Regions from separate parts of the Pseudomonas sp. GOM7 genome, predicted to be linked through region 4. Evidence: predicted binding sites of a transcription regulator. Region 4 holds the regulator's gene; each other region holds the start of a gene.
What was found. Region 4 encodes sigma-54, which starts transcription at its own class of promoters, with help from an activator protein. Its sites were predicted from a motif close to ANTGGCATNNANNTTGCTNT; they were not measured.
Positions count from the first base shown of each region.

Region 1: nirB (nitrite reductase large subunit NirB) is a predicted target of sigma-54. The motif match lies at 2,885-2,904, and genes of this name have one in related genera.
Region 2: OU800_RS13435 (CmpA/NrtA family ABC transporter substrate-binding protein) is a predicted target of sigma-54. The motif match lies at 3,301-3,320, and genes of this name have one in related genera.
Region 3: glnK (P-II family nitrogen regulator) is a predicted target of sigma-54. The motif match lies at 3,146-3,165, and genes of this name have one in related genera.

Region 1 covers NZ_CP113519.1:3,070,274-3,075,513, reverse strand. The annotation lists gene nirD (nitrite reductase small subunit NirD) at 1-212, opposite strand, end outside; gene nirB (nitrite reductase large subunit NirB) at 209-2,665, opposite strand; gene OU800_RS13490 (bifunctional protein-serine/threonine kinase/phosphatase) at 3,008-4,678, opposite strand; gene OU800_RS13485 (nitrate/nitrite transporter) at 4,773-5,240, opposite strand, start outside.
Region 2 covers NZ_CP113519.1:3,057,506-3,062,745, reverse strand. The annotation lists gene OU800_RS13445 (polysaccharide lyase family 7 protein) at 105-1,196, opposite strand; gene OU800_RS13440 (ANTAR domain-containing response regulator) at 1,347-1,925, opposite strand; gene OU800_RS13435 (CmpA/NrtA family ABC transporter substrate-binding protein) at 1,943-3,154, opposite strand; gene OU800_RS13430 (SDR family NAD(P)-dependent oxidoreductase) at 3,532-4,413, opposite strand; gene OU800_RS13425 (flavin-containing monooxygenase) at 4,410-5,240, opposite strand, start outside.
Region 3 covers NZ_CP113519.1:5,128,967-5,134,206, reverse strand. The annotation lists gene OU800_RS22875 (methyl-accepting chemotaxis protein) at 1-1,166, shown strand, start outside; gene OU800_RS22870 (YifB family Mg chelatase-like AAA ATPase) at 1,172-2,665, opposite strand; gene OU800_RS22865 (accessory factor UbiK family protein) at 2,693-2,953, opposite strand; gene glnK (P-II family nitrogen regulator) at 3,362-3,700, shown strand; gene OU800_RS22855 (ammonium transporter) at 3,746-5,062, shown strand; gene OU800_RS22850 (ammonium transporter) at 5,177-5,240, shown strand, end outside.
Region 4 covers NZ_CP113519.1:4,362,604-4,367,843, forward strand. The annotation lists gene lptC (LPS export ABC transporter periplasmic protein LptC) at 1-44, shown strand, start outside; gene lptA (lipopolysaccharide transport periplasmic protein LptA) at 31-570, shown strand; gene lptB (LPS export ABC transporter ATP-binding protein) at 570-1,295, shown strand; gene OU800_RS19330 (RNA polymerase factor sigma-54) at 1,431-2,924, shown strand; gene hpf (ribosome hibernation-promoting factor, HPF/YfiA family) at 3,025-3,333, shown strand; gene ptsN (PTS IIA-like nitrogen regulatory protein PtsN) at 3,346-3,810, shown strand; gene rapZ (RNase adapter RapZ) at 3,813-4,670, shown strand; gene OU800_RS19350 (HPr family phosphocarrier protein) at 4,686-4,958, shown strand.

The sequences.
Region 1 (5,240 bases), 1.3 Mb from region 4:
TCGATCTGCCAGTTGTGCAACGGGCAGGCCACGCGCTTGCCGTAGATCAGCCCCTGGGACAGCGGGCCGCCCTTGTGCGGGCATCGATCGTCGAGGGCGAAGACCTCGTCGGCCGCGGTACGAAAGATGGCGATATCGCCCTTGGGGCCTTCGACGATGCGCGAGCCCAGCGGGTTGATCTCATCCAGGGCGCAGATATCCAGCCAGCTCATACCGTGGCCTCCTCGAGTTGCACGACCTTGATGGTGTCGAATTCCTTCTTCAGTTGTGGCGTCTCGATGCGCTGCTTCCACGGATCCTGCTCGAACGACAGGGCATAGTGCAGGCGCGCGGCCAGCGCCTTGCGGTTGGCCTCGTCGTCGATCACCGCCTTCTTGATGTATTCCATGCCGACACGCTGCAGGTAGTGCACGGTGCGCTCCAGGTAGAAGGCTTCCTCGCGGTAGAGCTGGAGGAAGGCAGCGTTGTATTCGCGCACCTCTTCGGCTGTCTTGACCTTGACGAAGAACTCGGCCACCTCGGTCTTGATGCCGCCGTTGCCGCCGATGTAGATCTCGAAGCCGGAGTCCACGCCGATGATGCCGACGTCCTTGATGCCAGCCTCGGCGCAGTTGCGTGGGCAACCGGAAACCGCCAGCTTGACCTTGTGCGGCGACCACATGTTGAACAGGTCGTGCTCCAGGTCGATGCCGAGCTGGGTCGAGTTCTGCGTGCCGAAGCGGCAGAACTCGCTGCCCACGCAGGTCTTCACGGTGCGGATGGATTTGCCGTAGGCGTGGCCGGAGGGCATGTCCAGCTCCTTCCACACCGCCGGCAGGTCTTCCTTCTTGATCCCCAGCAGGTCGATGCGCTGGCCGCCGGTGACCTTGACCATGGGCACGTTGTACTTGTCGGCAACGTCGGCGATGCGGCGCAGCTCCGACGGGTTGGTCACGCCGCCCCACATGCGCGGCACCACCGAGTAGGTGCCGTCCTTCTGGATATTGGCGTGGGCGCGTTCGTTGATCAGGCGCGACTGCGGGTCGTCCTGAGCCTCGCCCGGCCAGGTGGAAATCAGGTAGTAGTTCAGCGCCGGGCGGCAGGTGGCGCAGCCGTTGGGCGTGCTCCAGTTCAGGTACTCCATGGTCTGCGCCATGGAGGTCAGGTGCTGTTCACGGATGGCCTTGCGGATCTGCCCATGATTGAGGTCGGAGCAGCCGCAGATGGCCTTCTCGCTCTTGGGCTTGACGTCTGCCGCACCGCCCACGGTGCTGATCAGGATCTGCTCCACCAGGCCGGCGCAGGAGCCGCAGGAGCTGGCCGCCTTGGTGTGCTTCTTGACCTCGTCGACGGAGAACAGGCCGTTCTCCTGGATGGCCTTGACGATGGTGCCCTTGCACACGCCGTTGCAGCCGCAGATTTCCATGCTGTCGGGCATGTTGGCGGTCTTGTCCGCGCCCTGGTGGCCGACGTCGCCGATGGCGCCTTCGCCGAACATCAAATGGTCACGAATTTCGCTGACGTTGTGGTTCTCGCGGATTTGGCGGAAGTACCAGCCGCCATCGGCGGTGTCGCCGTACAGGCAGGCGCCGACCAGTACGTCGTCCTTGATCACCAGCTTCTTGTACACGCCGCCGATGGGGTCGGAGAGGGTGATGGTTTCGGTGCCTTCGCCGCCCATGAATTCCCCGGCGGAGAACAGGTCGATGCCGGTAACCTTGAGCTTGGTGGAGGTCACCGAGCCCTGATAGCGGGAGAAACCGAGCTGGGCCAGGTGGTTGGCGCAGACCTTGGCCTGCTCGAACAGCGGCGCCACCAGACCGTAGGCGATGCCACGGTGGCTGGCGCATTCGCCGATGGCATAGACGCGCGGGTCATAGGTCTGCAGGGTGTCGTTGACCAGGATGCCACGGTTGCAGGCGATGCCGGCGCTCTCCGCCAGTTCGGTGTTGGGGCGGATGCCGGCGGCCATCACTACCAGGTCGGCGGGAATCACTTCGCCATCCTTGAACTTCACCGCGCACACTCGGCCTTCGCCGTTATCCAGCAATTCAGCGGTGTGCTTGGGCAGGAGGAACTTCAGGCCGCGGTCTTCCAGCGACTTCTGCAGCAGCTCGCCTGCGGTACGGTCCAGCTGGCGCTCCAGCAGCCAATCGCCGAGGTGCACCACGGTCACGTCCATGCCGCGCAACTTGAGGCCATTGGCCGCTTCCAGGCCGAGCAGGCCGCCACCGATGACCACTGCATGCTTGTGGGTCTTGGCGGTGTCCATCATGGTCTGGGTGTCGGCGATGTCGCGGTAGCCGATCACGCCGTCCAGATCCTTGCCCGGAATCGGCAGGATGAAGGGCGTGGAACCGGTGGCGATCAGCAGGCGGTCATACTCGGCCTCGCTACCGTCATCGGCGATCACCCGGCGTGCCTTGCGGTCGATCTTCACTACCTTGCGCCCGAGCAGCAGCTTGATGCCGTTGTCGGCGTACCAGTTGAGATCGTTGAGCACGATCTCCTCGAAGGTCTGTTCGCCAGCCAGCACCGGCGAAAGCAGGATGCGGTTGTAGTTGGGGTGCGGCTCGGCGCCGAACACCGTGATGTCATAAAGATCGGGGGCGAGCTTGAGCAGCTCTTCGAGGGTGCGCACACCCGCCATGCCGTTGCCGATCATCACCAGCTTGAGTTTCTGCATGCCGGCTGTCTCCTGATTCGTTGATCACGGTAAAAGGTTGTCGGGTGCGATCTCGCGCCGCGACGGCTCTGAGCGTGGTCGCCAGCAATGGCGAACCGGAAAACAAAAAAGGCGTCCCGCTAGTCACCTAGCGAGGACGCCTTTGTCCAGATCCCGTTCTATCGGGGGGCGCCACCTTCTTCGTTGAAGGAGGCGCCTTGTTTACCTTGTGGCAATACCAATGCAGTGCTTGTGCCAACTCGCCGAGTGGCCCGTTTACAGGCTCTCGGCAGCGATAGTTGGCGCTTTTTTCACCGATGGATGCCTCTTTCTAGGGCGCAATGCCTTGCCTTGGTGCGTGCATTACTTGAGCAGCAGTACCGCCAGCAGCAGATTGATGAGCAGCGACAGCAACGCCACCGTGCGCCAGACCCGCAGTGGCTCGCGTTCCAGCAAGGGCCGTGGCCGCTTGTCGAGCGATCTGCGCTCGCCCATGTCCAGCGCCAGCAGCCATTCCTCGGCGGTCTCGAAGCGCTGTTCCGGGCTGGCGTCGACGGCGCGAGCGAGCAATTCGTCGAGCCAGGTCGGGATGTCCGGGCGGTAACGGCTGACCGGCACGGGTTGAGCGAAACGCGGGCGCTGGAAGGCTTCGATCTCGCCATGGGGATAGTGCCCGCACAGCAGGTGATAGAGCGTCACGCCGGCGGCGTAAAGATCGTGCTGTGGGTTGGGCGGGCTGCCGGCGAAGGCTTCCGGGGCGATATAGCTGGGTGTGCCGGGCAGGCTATGGACCTCGTCGTGGCTCAGGCCTGGGCAGTAGGCCAGGCCGAAGTCGAGTACGCGCAGTTCACCGTCGTCGCTGAGCAGCAGGTTCTCCGGCTTGATATCGCGATGGACGATATTGCGCCGGTGCAGCAGCCCCAGTGCCTTGATCAGGCGTGGAGCCAGATCCTGCCACTGCGCCAGGCTCAGCGGGCCCGTCTGGCGTAGGCGTGCCTCCAGGGTTTGCCCCTTGTATTCGCGCTGTACGTAATACAGATGCTGGCGTTGTGGCAGGGCGTGCACTTCGGGGAAGTGGCGACCGGCGACGCGGCGCAGCAGCCATTCTTCTTGCAACAGTGCCGGGCCAGCCTGTTCTTCGCTGGCGCGGCTGGTGGGCAGGGTCTTGAGCAGCCAGGGCTGGCCATCGGCATCGCTGACCCGATAGATCAGCGACTGGCGCGACTCGCCCAGCAGCCCTTCGACCCGCCAGCCCTCGAAGTGTTGCCCGGCACGCAGGCGCGGTGGCAACGGCCAGTGCGCCAATTGCGCCAGGGTGTCGGCCAGGGCCGCTTCCTCGGGGAGTCGCTCGATTCGCACCAGTAGGGCACTGGCGTTGTCCTGGCTGCCGGCGCGGTGCGCTTCGGCGATCAGCGCCTGGCATAGGCCTTGGACATCGTTGCTGCTCTGTAGCAATTGAGCGATACGCGCGTCGCTGAGTGCGCTCCAGACGCCATCGCTGATCAGCAGGAAGGCGTCGGCGACCTGCAGCTCACCTTCCCGGTAATCCACCACCAGATGTTGGTCGAGACCCATGGCGCGCTTGAGCACATGCTGCATGCCCGGCTGTTCCCAGACATGATCCTCGGTCAGGCGCATGAGTTGGCCGTCACGCCAGAGGTAGGCGCGACTGTCGCCGATATGCGCCAAGGTATAGCGCCGGCCGCGCAGCACCAGGGCGGTGAGGGTGGTGAGTAGCGGCTGACCGCCGCCGTTGGCCTGCAGCCAGCGGTTGTGCGCGGTGAGCAGGCGATCCAGGCTGTACTGCACGGGCCAGGTTTCCGGCGTGGCGTAATAATCCAGCGCCAGTGCCTGCAGAGTCGCGCGGGCCGCCAGGCCACCATCGGCGCACTGGCTGACGCCGTCGGCCAGGCTCAGCAGGTAGCCCCGGCTGGCGGCCAGGGCCGGCGCCGGGGTGACCACACGCAGGGCGTCCTGATTCTCGCTGCGCGGGCCGGTGGCGCTGGCTTCGCCGGTGCTCAGTTGCAGGGCCATGGGGTGGTTTCCGCAAATGGTTGATTGGGTAAGCGCTGTGGATCGTAGGGTGCGCCGTGCGCACCCTACGATAGGTGAACCAGCGAGGGTTCGCTCACACCCGCGCAGCGCTCACTGCGGCACTGCCCCAGGTGGTGCGCCAGCGCTGCTTGACCCCATGCAGGCCGATCCAGGCCAGCACGCCGAGGCTGGCGAACAGCCACAGGCCAAGCTGGTAATCCCCCGTGTGCTGCTTGATGGCGCCGAGGCCGGCGGCGAGGAGGAAGCCGCCGATACCACCGGCCATGCCGATCAACCCGGTCATCACGCCGATTTCCGCGCGAAAGCGCTGCGGTACTAGCTGGAACACCGCGCCGTTGCCGGCACCCAGGCCGAGCATCGCAGCGACGAACAAGGCCAGCGCCGCACTCGAGCTGGGCAGGTTGAAGCCCACCACGGCAATGCACAGTGAAGCGATGCCGTACATCATCAGCAGGGTGCGGATGCCGCCGATGCGGTCGGCCAGGGCGCCGCCGAGCGGGCGCAGCAGGCTGCCGGCGAAGACGCAGGCGGCGGTGTAATA
Region 2 (5,240 bases), 1.3 Mb from region 4:
GCCAAGCCGCAAGTGGAACGGTGGGAGTTGCTTGTCAGCGCTTGCTTCACATGCAGCAGCAGGGCGGCCCTGCCAAAGGCGCGGGCCGAACCAGATGGCGTTGCTCAGTTTCCGACCAGAATGGAGAACTTCTTGTGCAGGGTATTGCCGTTCACATCGCGCACCTGGGCCACGAACCAGTGCGCCGTGGCGGAGACTGCCGAAGCCTCGGGGCTGCCGCTGATCGTGCCGTCGCGGGACAACTGTATGCCGGCAGGGGGATGGCCGCTGACCAGGCGCCAGGTGGCTCCACCACGCCCGCCGCTGCTATGGAGGCGGGCTTGATAGGCCTGGCCTGCACGGGCGTTGGGCAGGGCTGCAACGCTGGTGATCGCAAGCCCATCGTTGGGGTGGCTGGCAGCCAGGCGATAGAACTTGACGCGGGCACCTTCGCTGGCGCTGTCGCCATGCATATGCAGGTAGGCGCCGGCCTTGAAGTAGAAGGTGTGACTGTTCCAGGCCGGATCCATTGGCATGCGGGCGCTCGGCCCGCCATTGGCCGAGGCCGTCGCCACGTTCTTGCTGACCCTCATCTGGTAGCTGAAGGTTTCGCCTAGGTCGATGTCGTTGGCCAGCGTATGGGTGGTAAAGGGTGGCCCCTGTTCCGGTAGTCCCTGCAGCTTGGCGATGACCCGGCCGGTCTGGCGGGCGGCATCGTAGCGGTAATAGACCATGATCAAGGGCGCGCTACGGTAGCCATGAACCTGGCCGACGATGACGATGCCGTCCTGCGGAACCTGCGTCACCCTGAGCATGGCGTCCTGCACCGACTCGCCCGCGCCGCTCCAGGTCATGGACAGGTTACTGGGGTCGAGCATCTCGCGCAGTTCCGCGCGTGGGCTGCTGGAACCGCCGGCTGTGGCGCCATTGATGGGAGCCCAGAAGGTCATGGCGCCATCTTGCGCATCGGTGCGAAACCAGCGCGATTTGTAACCATAGGGGCCGGTCAACTGGTCGGGGCGAGCGGTGATCGCGGTGCCTTCGGTGCTGCCATCGGCGTCCTGGGGGACGGTGAGATTCCAGTTGTCCAGGGCGAAGTTGCCGCCCGGAGAAACGCTTCTGTACAGCTCGGCATGGCCGTTTCCGGCCAGCAGGCAGCCACACAGGGCAGTGCCGAACCACTGGATGCTCAATGCGCGTGACGGGAGTGCTTGCATGCTTTCGTCCTCGTTGCCGGGCCGCGCATGCTCGCCTGTGGCGACTGCAACTCTACGCTCCCTGAATGAAAAGGCCTGCCTGAACAGGCCTAGTCAGAGAGTGGCGAGAGGTACGCAAGGTTCGACTGTTTTTTACCCGACCGTCAGGTCTCAGCCCCCCAGCATGTCGTGCATGGCGATGATCTGTTCGGCCACCTGGATCAGCTTCTGCTGGCGACTCATGGCTTGGCGGCGCATCAGGGTGTAGGCCTCTTCCTCGTTGCAGCTCTTCATCTTCATCAGCAGGCCCTTTGCCAATTCGATGCGCTTGCGTTCGGCCAGTTGCGCCTCGCGGGCCTGCAACTGGGCACGCAGGGCCTGGTCGCTCTCGAAGCGGGCCATGGCCACGTCGAGGATCGGTTGCAGGCGCTGGGCGTGAATGCCCTCGACTATGTAGGCGCTGACACCGCTCTGGATCGCCTGGCGCATCACGCCGGGGTCGTGCTCGTCGGTGAACATGACGATGGGCCGAGGCTGGTCGCGGCTGACCAGTACCACCTGTTCCATCACGTCACGCCCCGGAGACTCGGTGTCGATGAGGATGACATCGGGGCGCACGGCTTCCACCCGCGCCGGCAGGTCGATGGTCAGGCCGGACTCGTCGATCACCTCGAAGCCGGCTTCGGTCAGGGCGCTCTTGAGGCGGCCGACCTTTTTCGGTGTGTCATTGATCAGCAGGATACGCAGCATGGCAGCTCTCCAGATGATCAGGCGCTGAGCGCTGGCGCGTCGGCCAGGGCATGCAGGGCGAAGCTACGGGCGTAACCGGCCGGATCACTGCCGTCCCAGTAGGGGCCGCCCTGCAAAGCGCAACCGCGCATGGGCTCGGGGCAGGCGACGCCCAGTGCTTCCGCCGCCTGGCGATAGATCTGCAGTTGCTGAACGGCCTGGGCGACTCCCAGGTAATCCGGGTCATCACGCAGCAGGCCCCAGCGACGGAACTGGGTCATGAACCACATGGCATCCGACAGATAGGGCAGGTTGACCGCGCCATCGGCGTGGAAGCGCAGGCGATGGGCGTCCTGCCAGGCATTGCCGAGGCCGTCCTGATACTGGCCAAGAAAACGCGGCAGGATTGCCGACAGCGGCGCGTCGACATAGGCACTGCCGCTCAGCAGTTGCGCCGTGCCACGGCGGTTCTCCTCGCTCTCGTCGATGAAGCGGCTGGCCTCCAGTACCGCGCTGATCAGGGCCCGTGCCGTCTTGGGGTTCTCTTCGACGAAGCTGCGCGTGCAGCCCAGTACCTTTTCCGGATGATCCGGCCAGATCGCCTGGGTGGTAGTGAGCATGCAGCCGAGATTGTCTTCCACGGCCTTGGCCGTCCAGGGTTCACCGACGCAGAAACCGTCGATACGCCTGGCCTTGAGGTGCTCGACCATCTGCGGCGGCGGCACCACGACGCTGCGCACGTCGCGCAGCGGGTGGATGCCCTGGCTGGCCAGCCAGTAATACAGCCACATGGCATGGGTGCCGGTGGGGAAGGTCTGGGCGAAGGTGAGTTTTGCTTCATGCTGGTGCACGTACTTGCGCAGTGCCTCACTGCTGGTCACGCCGGCCTGTTGCAGCCCATGCGAGAGGTTGATGCTCTGGCCGTTCTGGTTCAGCCCCATGAGCACCGCCATGTCGGTGGCCGGTGCGCCGCCGAGGCCCAGTTGCACGCCATAGATCAGGCCGTAGAGGCTGTGGGCTGCATCCAGCTCGCCGTTGACCAGGCGATCACGCAGGGCAGACCAGGATGCCTGGCGTTGCAGTCGCAGGCTCAGGCCATGCTTTTCGGCAAAGCCTTGAGTCGCGGCGACGATCACCGAGGCGGAATCGCTCAAGGCCATGAAACCGATGTTCAGGGCGCTCTTTTCCGGTGCATCGCTGCCATGGCTCCAGGCCAGGGCGTCATTGCGCGGGGTGTCATGTTCACTCATGAGGCATCGTTCCTGCTCGACATCCGGGGTGACCTGGATGGCCAGGCCATAAAAAAGCGTCGTCCAGCCAGCCTGTCACGGCCGGCGGGTACGACGCCATTGTCGAATGCGTCTTTCCGCCATTGGAGGACGCTTTACCCTCTGGCGAAGCAAGGCATGTGCCAGTGATTGGGATGGATCTCGGAGGTGAAACTAAGGGAGCCGGGCCTGACAAGCTGCTGTGCTGGGTGTCTGCGGTGTGTTGGGAAATCCCATGTATTGAGACCTCACCGTCCAAGGTCATCATGACCAGGGACGGTGAAGATTTTGAAGGCCCGTTACTCAACGGGCCCTAAGGTCATACCGCTTAGCTGAACGGTCAAGCGGTTGCCAGTGTGTTACTCGGTCGCTTCGCGTGCCTTGCGCGCGCCTTTGGGCGCGAAGCGAGCGGCCAGGCCCATGCTGAAGGTGACCAGGCGCTGGTACGCCGCCGGCATGCTGCGTTGCATCCAGTCCAGGGCATGGGCGTCGCCACCGATGAGGATGCGCCGCTTGTTGGCCAGTACGCCATTGACGATGACCTTGGCCGCCTGTTCCGGCGTGGTGCGCAGCAACTGATCGTTGAACTGCTGGCGCGCCTTCTCGATGTCCTGTCCGGTGACATTGGCCAGGCTGTCGTTCATCCGTGCGGTCTTGGCGATGTTGGTGCGAATGCCGCCAGGGTGCACGCAACTGGCGGAAACCCCACAGCGCGCCATGTCCAGTTCCTGACGCAGCGATTCGGTAAAGCCGCGCACGGCGAACTTGCTGGCGTTGTAGCCACTCATGCCCGGTTGGGAGAACAGCCCGAAGACGCTGGAAACGTTGATCACATGGCCCTGGCCGCTGGCCTTGATGTGTGGCAGGAAGGCCTTGGTGCCGTTGACCACACCCCAGAAGTTGATGCCCATGATCCACTCGTAGTCGGCGTAGTCGTTGCCTTCCACGGTGCCACCCTGGGCCACGCCGGCATTGTTGAAGATGGCGTTGACCCGGCCGAACTCGCTTACTACCTGCCCAGCCCAGGCTTCGACGGCGGTGCGGTCGGCGACGTCGACCCGCGTTGCGCTGACGGTGACGCCAAGCTTGCGTGCCTGTTCGGCGGTTTCGTGCAGGCCCTCGACATTCACGTCCGACAGGGCCAGATGGCAGCCCTGGCGCGCCAGATGATAGGCCAGGGCTCGGCCGATGCCGGAGCCGGCACCCGTGATGGCGGCAACCTTGTTCTCGAAGGATTTCATGCGCTGGCCTCCTGGGCTTCCTGGCTGTGAATGGCATTGCTCTGCGCTGGATGTGCAGCGTTCTTGCGGCTGAAGTGGTAGGCCGGTGCATCGAAGTGACGGGTGAGCATGCGGAAGCGCCAGGTGAAACCAGGCCATACCGTGCAGTTGCGTCCGCTGACCGGGTGCAGGTACCAGCTCATGCAGCCACCGGCATTCCACACGGTATTGCGGGCCGCGCCCTGGATCTTGTGGTTGAAGGCGTCCTGCACCGCGCGCTTGGGTTCCAGGCTCTGCAACTGGCCTTCTTCGAGCAGGCGCAGGGCGCCGAGCACGTAGTGGATCTGCGACTCGATCATGTACACCATCGAGTTATGGCCGAGGCCGGTGTTCGGCCCCATGAGGAAGAACAGGTTGGGGAAGCCGGCGGTCATGGTGCCCTTGTAGGCTTCCGGGCCTTCGGGCCAGGTGTCGAGCAGGTCGACGCCACCACGGCCGAACACCGTGCCGCGCGGCAGCGGGTCGCTGGGGGTGAAGCCGGTGCCGAAGATGATGGCGTCCACCTCGCGCTCCTGGCCGTCGGCGGTGCGCACGCCATGGGGCAGGATCTCGGCGATACCGTCGGTGATCACCTCGACGTTGGGCTGAACCAGCGCCGGGTAGTAGTCGTTGGAGATCAGCACGCGCTTGCAGCCCATGGTGTAGTCCGGGGTGACCTTGGCACGCAGCACCGGATCCTTGATCTGCTTGTGGATGTAGCGCTTGGCGATGTTCTGGGCCAGGCGTAGCAGGCGCGGGGCGAAGGCGAAGGCGATCACGCGGCTTTCGAGCATGCTGTAGAGCGCGCC
Region 3 (5,240 bases), 770 kb from region 4:
ATGGCACACAGGAGTTCTACAGCGTCGCCCGGCCTTTCGCCGGTGGCCCCTGGACGGTGCTGGCGAGCATGCCGCGCGAGGAAATCCAGGCGGTAACCTGGAGCGTCGGCACGCGGCTGGCCATCGGCAGCGCCATCACCCTGTTGCTGGCGGTTGCGGCGGTGGTCTGGCTGCTGCGCCGCAAGCTGCGGCCATTGGGCGACCTGGTGCAGCAGGCTCATGCACTGGGGGCGGGCGATCTGAGCGCGCGCCTGGCGCTGTCCAGCGATGACGAGATCGGCCTGCTGGCGCACAGCTTCAACCAGATGGGTGAAGCCCTGTCGACCATGGTGGCGCGCATCCGTCACGCCTCGCAGGATGTCAGTGCTCGCGCGCAAACGTTGTCGTCCCTGTCCAGCGAGGCCTACACAGGTATCGATCAGCAATCCGGCGAGATCAGCAGCATGGCCGGCGCTGTCGAGGAGTTCAGTGCCACCTCGCAGAACATCGCCGACAACATGCGTGATACCGAGCGCCTGGCCAGCGAGAACGCCCAGCAGACCCGCAACGGTCGTGCTTCCATGGATCAGGCCTCCGAAGCGCTGGTGCAAATTGCCGAAGCTCTGAATGAAACCTCGCGGGTGATCGATGCGCTGGGCCAGCGCTCCCAGGAGATCGGCGGCATCGTCAGCGTGATCACCTCCATCGCCGACCAGACCAACCTGCTGGCACTCAATGCCGCCATCGAGGCCGCACGGGCCGGCGAACAAGGCCGTGGTTTCGCCGTGGTCGCCGACGAGGTGCGCAACCTGGCCGGCCGCACCCGCGAAGCGACCAACGAGATCTCGGCGATGATCGGCAGCATCCAGAGCGAGACCAACAGCGCCATCGCCACCATGGAGCAGGGCCGGCAACTGATGCAGGACGGCCTCGAGCGCAACTCCACGGTGGCCGCCGCACTGGCGCAGATCACCGAGCGCAGCAGCGCCGCCGGCGAACAGTTCGCCGTGATCACCACGGCCACTCAGGAGCAGAGCCGCACTGCCACCGTGCTCAGCGGCAACCTGCAGAACATCGCCCACGCCAACGGCGAACAGCGCGAAGTGGTGGCCAATCTGGCGCAGACCGCCAGCGCCCTGGATCAGGTGGCGGCGCAGCTACGGCAGGAAGTCGAGCGCTTCCACTGAGCCGTTCAGCTCTGGCTGGGGCGGTACTGCAACGCCTCGGCCAGATGCTGGCGGGCGATGGATTCGGCGCCTTCCAGGTCGGCCAGGGTGCGTGCCACCTTGAGCACTCTATGGGCGGCGCGCAGCGACAGCCCCAGGCGTTCGCAGGCGTTTTCCAGCCACTGGCGGTCGATGTCCGGTAGGTGGCAGTGTTGGCGCAGGCCGGGCAGGTCGAGAAAGGCGTTGGCCACGCCCTGGCGCTGTAGCTGGCGCTGGCGCGCGGCGGCCACCTTGGCGGCGGCCTGTGCGGTGTTTTCACCCTCCTGACTGCTGACCTGCAGCGCCGTGCTCTCACGGGCCACGGTCAGGTGCAGGTCGATACGGTCGAGCAGCGGCCCGGACAGCTTGGCGCGGTAGCGCTGGATCTGATCCGGGGTGCATCGGCAGCGATTGCTGGGGTCGCCCAGATAGCCGCAGGGGCAGGGGTTCATCGCCGCGACGAGCTGGAAGCGCGCGGGAAACCTGACTCGATCCCGGGCGCGGGCAATCACGATATGGCCGCTTTCCAGTGGCTCACGCAAGACTTCCAGTACCTTGCGATCGAACTCCGGCAGCTCATCGAGAAACAGGATGCCCAGGTGCGCCAGGGTTATCTCGCCGGGTTGCGGGCGGCTGCCGCCACCGACCAGCGCCGGCCCCGACGCACTATGGTGGGGCGTGCGAAACGGCCGTTGCGGCCAGTGCTGCAGCGGCGCATGGCTGGCCACGGAATGGATCGCCGCCACCTGCAAGGCTTCGTCCTCTTCCAATGGCGGCAACAGGCCCGGCAGGCGGCTGGCCAGCAGGGTCTTGCCGGTGCCTGGTGGGCCGCTTAGCAAGAGGTTGTGCGAACCCGCGGCTGCCACCAGCAGGGCGCGCTTGGCGGCCAGTTGACCTTGCACTTCGGCCAGGTCGGGGTAGGGCAGGCTCTGCCTGAGCAGGCCCTTGGCCTGGTAGGGCTCTAGTGGCTGACTGCCGTTGAGGTGGCCGGCCACCTGCAGCAGATGATCGACAGCGATGACCTTCAGGCCGGAGGCCAGGCTGGCTTCTTCGGCATTGGCCTGGGGCACCAGCAAGGTGCGCCCGGCCGCGCGTGCCGCCAAGGCGGCTGGCAGCACGCCCTGCACCGGGCGTATGGCGCCGGAAAGCGCCAGTTCACCCAGGCACTCGTACTCATTCAGCGTATCGGCGGGGATCTGGCCGCTGGCGGCAAGAATACCCAGGGCGATGGCGAGGTCGAAACGCCCACCATCCTTGGGCAGATCAGCCGGTGCCAGGTTGAGTGTGATGCGGCGATTGGGGAAATCGAAGGCGCTATTGAGAATGGCGCTGCGCACGCGATCCTTGCTTTCCTTCACCGCCGTTTCCGGCAGCCCCACCAGTGTCAGTGCCGGCAGACCGTTGGCCAGGTGGGCTTCGACGGTGACGGCCGGTGCTTCGACACCGACCTGGGCACGGCTGTGGACGATGGCCAGGGACATGATCGCTCCTTGATCAGCCCGCCGAGCTTATTCGGCGGGTGGGTTCAGCTTGGCTTCCAGCTCGACGACCTTGGCTTCCAGCGCCTCCAGGCGGGCGCGGGTACGGGCCAGGACGACCATCTGGCTGTCGAATTCCTCACGGCTGACCAGATCCAGCTTGGCGAAACCGCTTTGCAGCAAGGCCTTGAACTGGGCTTCCAACTCGGCGCGCGGCAACGGGCTGTCGCCGCTGAACAGGCGTGAGGCGTGGCTACTGAGAGTGTCGAGCAGGGCTTTGGGCGGCAGCATGGTTGTGTTCCAGATCCAGTTGCGCGGCAGTGTAGCACGCATGCTTTTTCTGGCTTGCTGCGATCCTTTGCACGATTTTCGGGCGATATGGCGCTCCTGAATGCCTTATTTTGGTGCGGGCATTGTGGGGATGCCCCTGGCTAGTATCCCGCCCTCTGGGCTAACTGCCTGAAACAAAGGGCCTTTCAGCGAGCTGGCAAGCTTTCTGCTTAACCCCTCGTGACGCATGCACCGATGCAGTTCCGGGGCGTCAGGCGAAGCGCAGGAGTGCTCCGTCGGAAGCGGTTGGTGGGTATCGGCCAGACCAGGTTGGGCGGTCGGTGCATTACAAAAGCCGGACACTGCGCTTAGACTTGCGACGGGCCGAAAATTCCTGGGGCAAGTCCACCTTACACGGGAGAGAGTTTCATGAAGCTAGTCACTGCCATCATCAAGCCGTTCAAGCTGGACGACGTGCGCGAGTCCTTGTCGGAAATCGGCGTGCAGGGCATCACCGTCACCGAGGTCAAGGGCTTTGGCCGTCAGAAGGGCCACACCGAGCTGTACCGTGGCGCCGAATACGTCGTCGACTTCCTGCCCAAGGTCAAGATCGACGTGGCCATCGCCGACGATCAGCTCGATCGTGTGATCGAAGCCATCACCAAGGCGGCCAACACCGGCAAGATCGGTGACGGCAAGATTTTCGTGGTCAATCTGGAGCAGGCGATTCGTATCCGTACCGGCGAAACCGATACCGACGCGATCTAAGCCCAATCGTCGGCCCACCCCCAGAATCGTCCCAGGAGTTAAATCATGACTCTGCGAAAAATCGCAGGGCTTGGAGCCCTTTTGTCCCTGTTTTCCCCGGGCTTGGCCATGGCCGCGGAAACCACGCTGAATTCCGGTGACACGGCTTGGATGCTGACCGCCACCGCGTTGGTTCTGTTCATGACCATCCCGGGCCTGGCCCTGTTCTACGCCGGTATGGTGCGCTCGAAGAACGTGCTGTCGGTGATGATGCAGTGCTTCGCCATCACAGGTCTGATCAGCATTCTCTGGGTGGTCTACGGCTACAGCCTGGCGTTCGATACCACGGGCATGGAGAAGGGCGTCACCAACCTCCATTCCTTCATCGGTGGCCTGGACAAGGCCTTCCTCAGCGGCCTGACCGTCGACAGTCTGGTCAGCGCCTTCCCGGAGAGCGTGTTCATCACCTTCCAGATGACCTTCGCCATCATCACCCCGGCGCTCATCGTCGGCGCCTTCGCTGAGCGCATGAAGTTCTCCGCGATGCTGGTGTTCATGGGCGTCTGGTTCACCTTGGTGTATGCCCCCATCTGCCACATGGTCTGGTCTGGTGACGGCGCCTTCCTGTGGGATGAGGGTGTGCTGGACTTCGCCGGTGGCACCGTGGTGCACATCAACGCCGGTATCGCCGGCCTGGTGGCCTGCCTGGTGCTGGGTAAGCGCAAGGGCTTCCCGACCACGCCGATGGCGCCGCACAACCTGGGTTACACCCTGGTCGGCGCAGCGATGCTGTGGGTTGGTTGGTTCGGCTTCAACGCTGGCTCCGCGGTTGCCGCCAACGGCACTGCCGGCATGGCCATGCTGGTGACCCAGATCGCCACCGCCGCTGCAGCGCTGGGCTGGATGTTCGCCGAGTGGCTGACCCACGGTAAGCCGAGCGCCCTGGGCATCGCTTCCGGTGTGGTAGCCGGTCTGGTCGCCATCACCCCGGCAGCCGGTACCGCCGGCCCCATGGGCGCCCTGGCCATCGGCCTGGCTGCAGGTGTGATCTGCTTCCTCTGCGCCACCAGCCTCAAGCGCAAGCTGGGCTATGACGACTCGCTGGACGCCTTCGGCGTACATGGTGTCGGCGGTATCGTCGGCGCCATCCTCACCGGCGTGTTCGCTGCGCCTGCGCTGGGTGGCTTCGGCACCGTCGAGGACATCGGCGCCCAGGTCTGGACCCAGTTCGTCGGCGTGCTGGTCACTGTGGTCTACACCGCCATCGTCACCTTCGTCATCCTCAAGCTGATCGATGTGGTGATGGGGCTGCGCGTCAGCGAGGAGGACGAGAACGTCGGCCTCGACCTGGCCCAGCACAACGAGCGTGGTTACATCCTGTAAGAACCAGGTGGCCTGACGGAGTCCGACAGGCCTACACATGGAGCGCGCCCGGCGCCAACCCGGGCGTCTTCTACCGAAGAGCGCACCAATAAGCGCACCGGCAAGAGGTGAACAATGGACAACACAGCATTGACTGCATTGCAGTATGGTTTCGATACCTTTTACTTTCTGATCTGTG
Region 4 (5,240 bases):
TGCTCCTGCTGTCCAACGTAAGAGGCCAGCATGAGGTTCGTTAACACCCTCCCCCTGATTCTCAGCCTCGGCGCCGCATTTGGAAGCGCGGCCGCCTGGGCTCTGCCCTCCGATCGCGACCAGCCGATCCGCATCCAGGCCGATACCGCCGAACTGGATGACAAGCAGGGCGTGGCGGTCTATCGCGGCGACGTGATCATCACTCAGGGCACCCTGAAGATCACTGGCGACACCGTGACCATCACCCAGACCGCCAGCGGCGACATCGACGTGTTCACCTCGGTCGGCAACCTCGCCTACTACGAGCAGAAGCCCGCCGTGGACAAGGAAATCGTCAAAGCCTACGGCAAGACCATCCAGTACTTCGCCAGCAACGAACGCATCGTACTGATCGACCAGGCCAAGGTGATCCAGGAAGGCAATACCTTCGAGGGCGAGAAGATCGTCTACGACACCCGCCGCCAGATCGTCAACGCAGGACGCGCCACCGGCAACAACGTCAGCGTGCCGCGTCCGCGCATCGACATGGTCATCCAACCCAAGAACAAACCCGCGGATCAACAGCAGTAATGGCCATTCTCAAAGCCCAACACCTGGCCAAGAGCTACAAGGGCCGCCAGGTCGTACGCGACGTCAGCCTGAACATCGAGAGCGGCCAGATCGTCGGTCTGCTCGGCCCCAACGGTGCCGGCAAGACCACCTGCTTCTACATGATCGTCGGCCTGGTGCAGGCCGACCAGGGACGTGTGCTGATCGACGACCTCGACGTCAGCCACCAGCCCATGCATGGTCGTGCCCGCGCCGGCATCGGCTACCTGCCGCAGGAAGCCTCGATCTTCCGCAAGCTGTCGGTGGCCGACAACATCATGGCCATCCTCGAAACGCGCAAGGATCTCGACCGCGCCGGGCGCCAGGCGGAGCTGGAGAACCTGCTGCAGGAATTCCACATCCACCACATCTCAGGCAACCTGGGCATGAGCCTGTCCGGTGGTGAACGACGCCGCGTGGAAATCGCCCGCGCCCTGGCCACCAACCCCAAGTTCATCCTGCTCGACGAACCCTTCGCCGGTGTCGACCCGATCTCCGTGGGCGACATCAAGCAGATCATCCATCACCTCAAGACCAAGGGTATCGGCATTCTCATCACCGATCACAACGTACGCGAGACCCTGGACATCTGCGAAACGGCCTACATCGTCAACGATGGCCAACTGATTGCCGAAGGCGACGCCGAGACCATCCTCGCCAACCAGACGGTGAAAGAGGTTTATCTGGGCCACGAGTTCCGTCTGTAAACATCCATATTTAGATGACGGAAATAGGACAGCCCCTAGGCAAGGACGAGATTTTCAGGCATATAATTTGCTTCCTGGCGGCGCTTCGGCGCCCTGATGTGGAAGGCGTAACTCGCCGGTAAATTAAGGTCTGCAATGAAACCATCGCTAGTCCTCAAGATGGGCCAGCAGCTGACGATGACCCCGCAGCTGCAACAGGCCATCCGCCTCCTCCAACTGTCGACTCTGGATCTGCAACAGGAAATTCAGGAGGCGCTGGAATCCAACCCCATGCTCGAGCGCCAGGAAGACGGCGACGACTTCGACAACAGCGACCCGATGGCCGACGGCGCCGAAAGCGCTGCTCCCGCGCCGAGCAAGGAAGAGAGCTACCAGGAAGCCACTCCGACGGTTGATAACCTGGAGGAAGGCGAGTGGGGCGAACGCATTCCCAACGAGCTGCCGGTCGATACCGCCTGGGAAGACATCTACCAGACCAGCGCCAGCAGCCTGCCAAGCAACGACGATGACGAGTGGGACTTCACCACCCGCACCTCCAGCGGCGAGAGCCTGCACAGCCACCTGCTCTGGCAACTGAACCTCGCGCCCATGTCGGACAAGGATCGGCTGATCGCCGCCACCCTGATCGACTGCATCAACAACGATGGCTACCTCGAAGAAACCCTCGAGGAAGTGACCGAGTCCTTCGACCCGGAATTGGACGTCGAACTGGACGAAGTGGAAGTGGTGCTGCACCGCATTCAGCAGTTCGAGCCGGCCGGCATCGGCGCCCGCGACCTGCGCGAGTGCCTGCTGCTGCAACTGCGCCAACTCCCGGCCAGCACGCCCTGGCTCAACGACACCCAGCGCCTGGTCAGCGAACACCTGGAACTGCTCGGCAGCCGCGATTACGCCCAGCTCATGCGCCGCACCAAGCTCAAGGAAGACGAGCTCAAGCAGGTCATCGAGCTGATCCAGCGCCTCAATCCGCGCCCGGGCTCGCAGATCGAATCCAGCGAGCCGGAATACGTGGTGCCGGACGTCATCGTGCGCAAGCACAACGGCCGCTGGCTGGTGGAGTTGAACCAGGAAGCCATGCCGCGCCTGCGCGTCAATGCGCAGTACGCCGGCTTCGTCAAACGCGCCGATTCCAGCGCCGACAACACCTTCATGCGCAACCAGTTGCAGGAGGCGCGCTGGTTCATCAAGAGCCTGCAGAGCCGCAACGAGACCCTGATGAAGGTAGCCACGCAGATCGTCGAGCACCAACGCGGCTTTCTCGACTATGGCGACGAGGCGATGAAGCCCCTGGTGCTGCACGACATCGCCGAGGCGGTGGGCATGCACGAGTCGACCATCTCGCGCGTCACCACGCAGAAATTCATGCATACCCCGCGTGGCATTTACGAGCTGAAATACTTCTTCTCCAGCCACGTCAGCACCTCCGAAGGCGGCGAATGCTCGTCGACGGCGATTCGCGCCATCATCAAGAAACTGGTGGCCGCGGAAAACGCGAAAAAGCCGTTGAGCGACAGCAAGATCGCTGGTTTACTGGAGGCACAAGGCATCCAAGTCGCCCGTCGCACGGTGGCCAAGTACCGTGAATCCCTCGGTATCGCCCCCTCCAGCGAACGCAAGCGACTGATGTGAGCAAGATCGACTGCTCGTCCATGGCGAGCAGGCCACAGTGTTCCGGTGGTGGGCCTCGTTAAGGCCTATCTCTTACACAAGGCAACAAGGAGAAAGCGGTATGCAAGTCAACATCAGTGGACATCAGCTGGATGTGACCGACGCCCTGCGTGACTACATCGGCGAGAAACTCGGCCGACTGGAACGCCACTTCGACAAGATCACCAATGTTCAGGTGATCATGGAGGTCGAAAAGCTCAAGCAGAAGATCGAAGCCACCCTTCACGTTGCTGGCGGTGAGGTCGTCGCCAACGCCGAACATAACGATATGTACGCTGCCATCGACCTGCTGGCAGACAAACTCGACCGTCAACTTATCAAGCACAAGGAAAAGCAGCTCGATCGCCTGCAAGGCGCCACAGCCCGCTGACATTTCCCTTCCATGATCCGACTTGAAAATATCCTGACCCCCGGCCGTTCCCTGGTGAACGTGCCGGGCGGCAGCAAGAAGCGTGTGCTCGAACAGATCGCCAGCCTGGTCGCCCGCGACCTCGATGAGCTGGACAATCAGGACATCTACGAGAGCCTCATCGCCCGCGAGAAGCTTGGCTCCACCGGCTTCGGCAACGGCATCGCCATCCCTCACTGTCGCCTGGCCGGCTGCAACGCACCGATCAGCGCCCTGCTGCGCCTGGACACGGCAGTCGACTTCGACGCCATCGACGGCGCGCCGGTCGATCTGCTGTTCGTCCTGCTGGTGCCGGAAGCCGCCACCGACGCCCACCTCGAACTCCTGCGCCAGATCGCCAGCATGCTCGACCGCCAGGACGTGCGCGAACGCCTGCGCCAGGCGCCGACCAGTGAAGCGCTCTACCAGGTGGTCGTGGACATCCAGAACGGTCAATAACCATGCGCCTGATCATCGTCAGCGGTCGCTCCGGCTCCGGCAAGAGCACTGCCCTCGATGTACTCGAAGACAACGGTTTCTACTGCATCGATAACCTGCCGGCCAGCCTGCTGCCGGATCTGGCCGAACGCTTCCTGCCGCAGAGCGATCTGATGCTGCCTCAGGTCGCGGTATCCATCGATGCGCGCAACCTGCTCAGCCAGCTACGGCGCTTTCCCGAACTGCTCGACGAAGTGCACAAGCGCGGTATTCGCTGCGAGGTGCTCTACCTCGACGCCGAAGACGACACCCTGCTCAAGCGTTTCTCGGAAACCCGTCGGCGCCACCCGCTGACCAACGACAACCGCTCACTGGCAGAAGCCATCGCTTACGAAAGCCAGTTGCTGGCGCCGATCATCGACCTGGCCGACCTGAAGATCGACACCACGCGCCTGAACCTCTACCAGTTGCGCGACACCCTCAAGCTGCGCCTGCTCGGGCAAACCCAGAGCGGCACGGCCTTTCTCGTCGAATCCTTCGGTTTCAAGCGTGGCATGCCGGTCGATGCCGACCTGGTGTTCGACGCCCGCTGCCTGCCCAACCCCTACTGGAAGCCGGAGCTGCGCGACTTCTCCGGTCTCGATCAGCCGGTCATTGACTACCTGGCCGCGCAGCCGGAGGTCGAAGATATGTATCAGGACATCCTCACCTACCTGGAGAAGTGGCTGCCGCGCTTCGCCGCCAGCAACCGCGCCTACGTGACCATCGCCATCGGCTGCACGGGTGGACACCATCGTTCGGTGTACCTGGCCGCACGCCTGAGCGAAGCCCTCAAGCATTCGTTGAAGAACGTCCAGGTTCGCCACCGCGACCTCAGCTAAGGAATCCCTGCCGCGATGCCAATCCGCGAAGTCACCATCATCAACAAACTCGGCCTGCACGCTCGTGCTGCCGCCAAATTCGTCGGTGTTGCCAGCCAGTACCCCTGCCAGGTGCGTATCGGCCGTAGCAGCGACAGCCTGGTGGACGGCAAGAGCATCATGGCGGTGATGATGCTGGCGGCCGGCAAAGGCACCCCGGTGCATCTGCACACCGAGGGCGAGCAGGACGAAGCGGCCATGCAGGCGCTGATCGCGCTGATCGACAACTATTTCGACGAGGGCGAATAAAGCAGCTGCAAGCTGCAAGCTGCAAGCTGCAAGCTGCAAGCTGCAAGACATCCATCGTGCACGGAGCGCCCGGTATACGCGACGCCGTAGGGTGCGCCGTGCGCACCAAGCCGCTGCATCCGAAGCACAAGCGGTGCGCACAGCGCACCCTACGAACTGTAGGAGCGAGCTCTGCTCGCGAACGCAGGTAACGCCAAAAGCTTCGCGAGCAGAGCTCGCTCCTACACATGTACAAAGGTAGCCCGGATGCAATCCGGGAGCCCTCCCCCGGATTAATGCGGG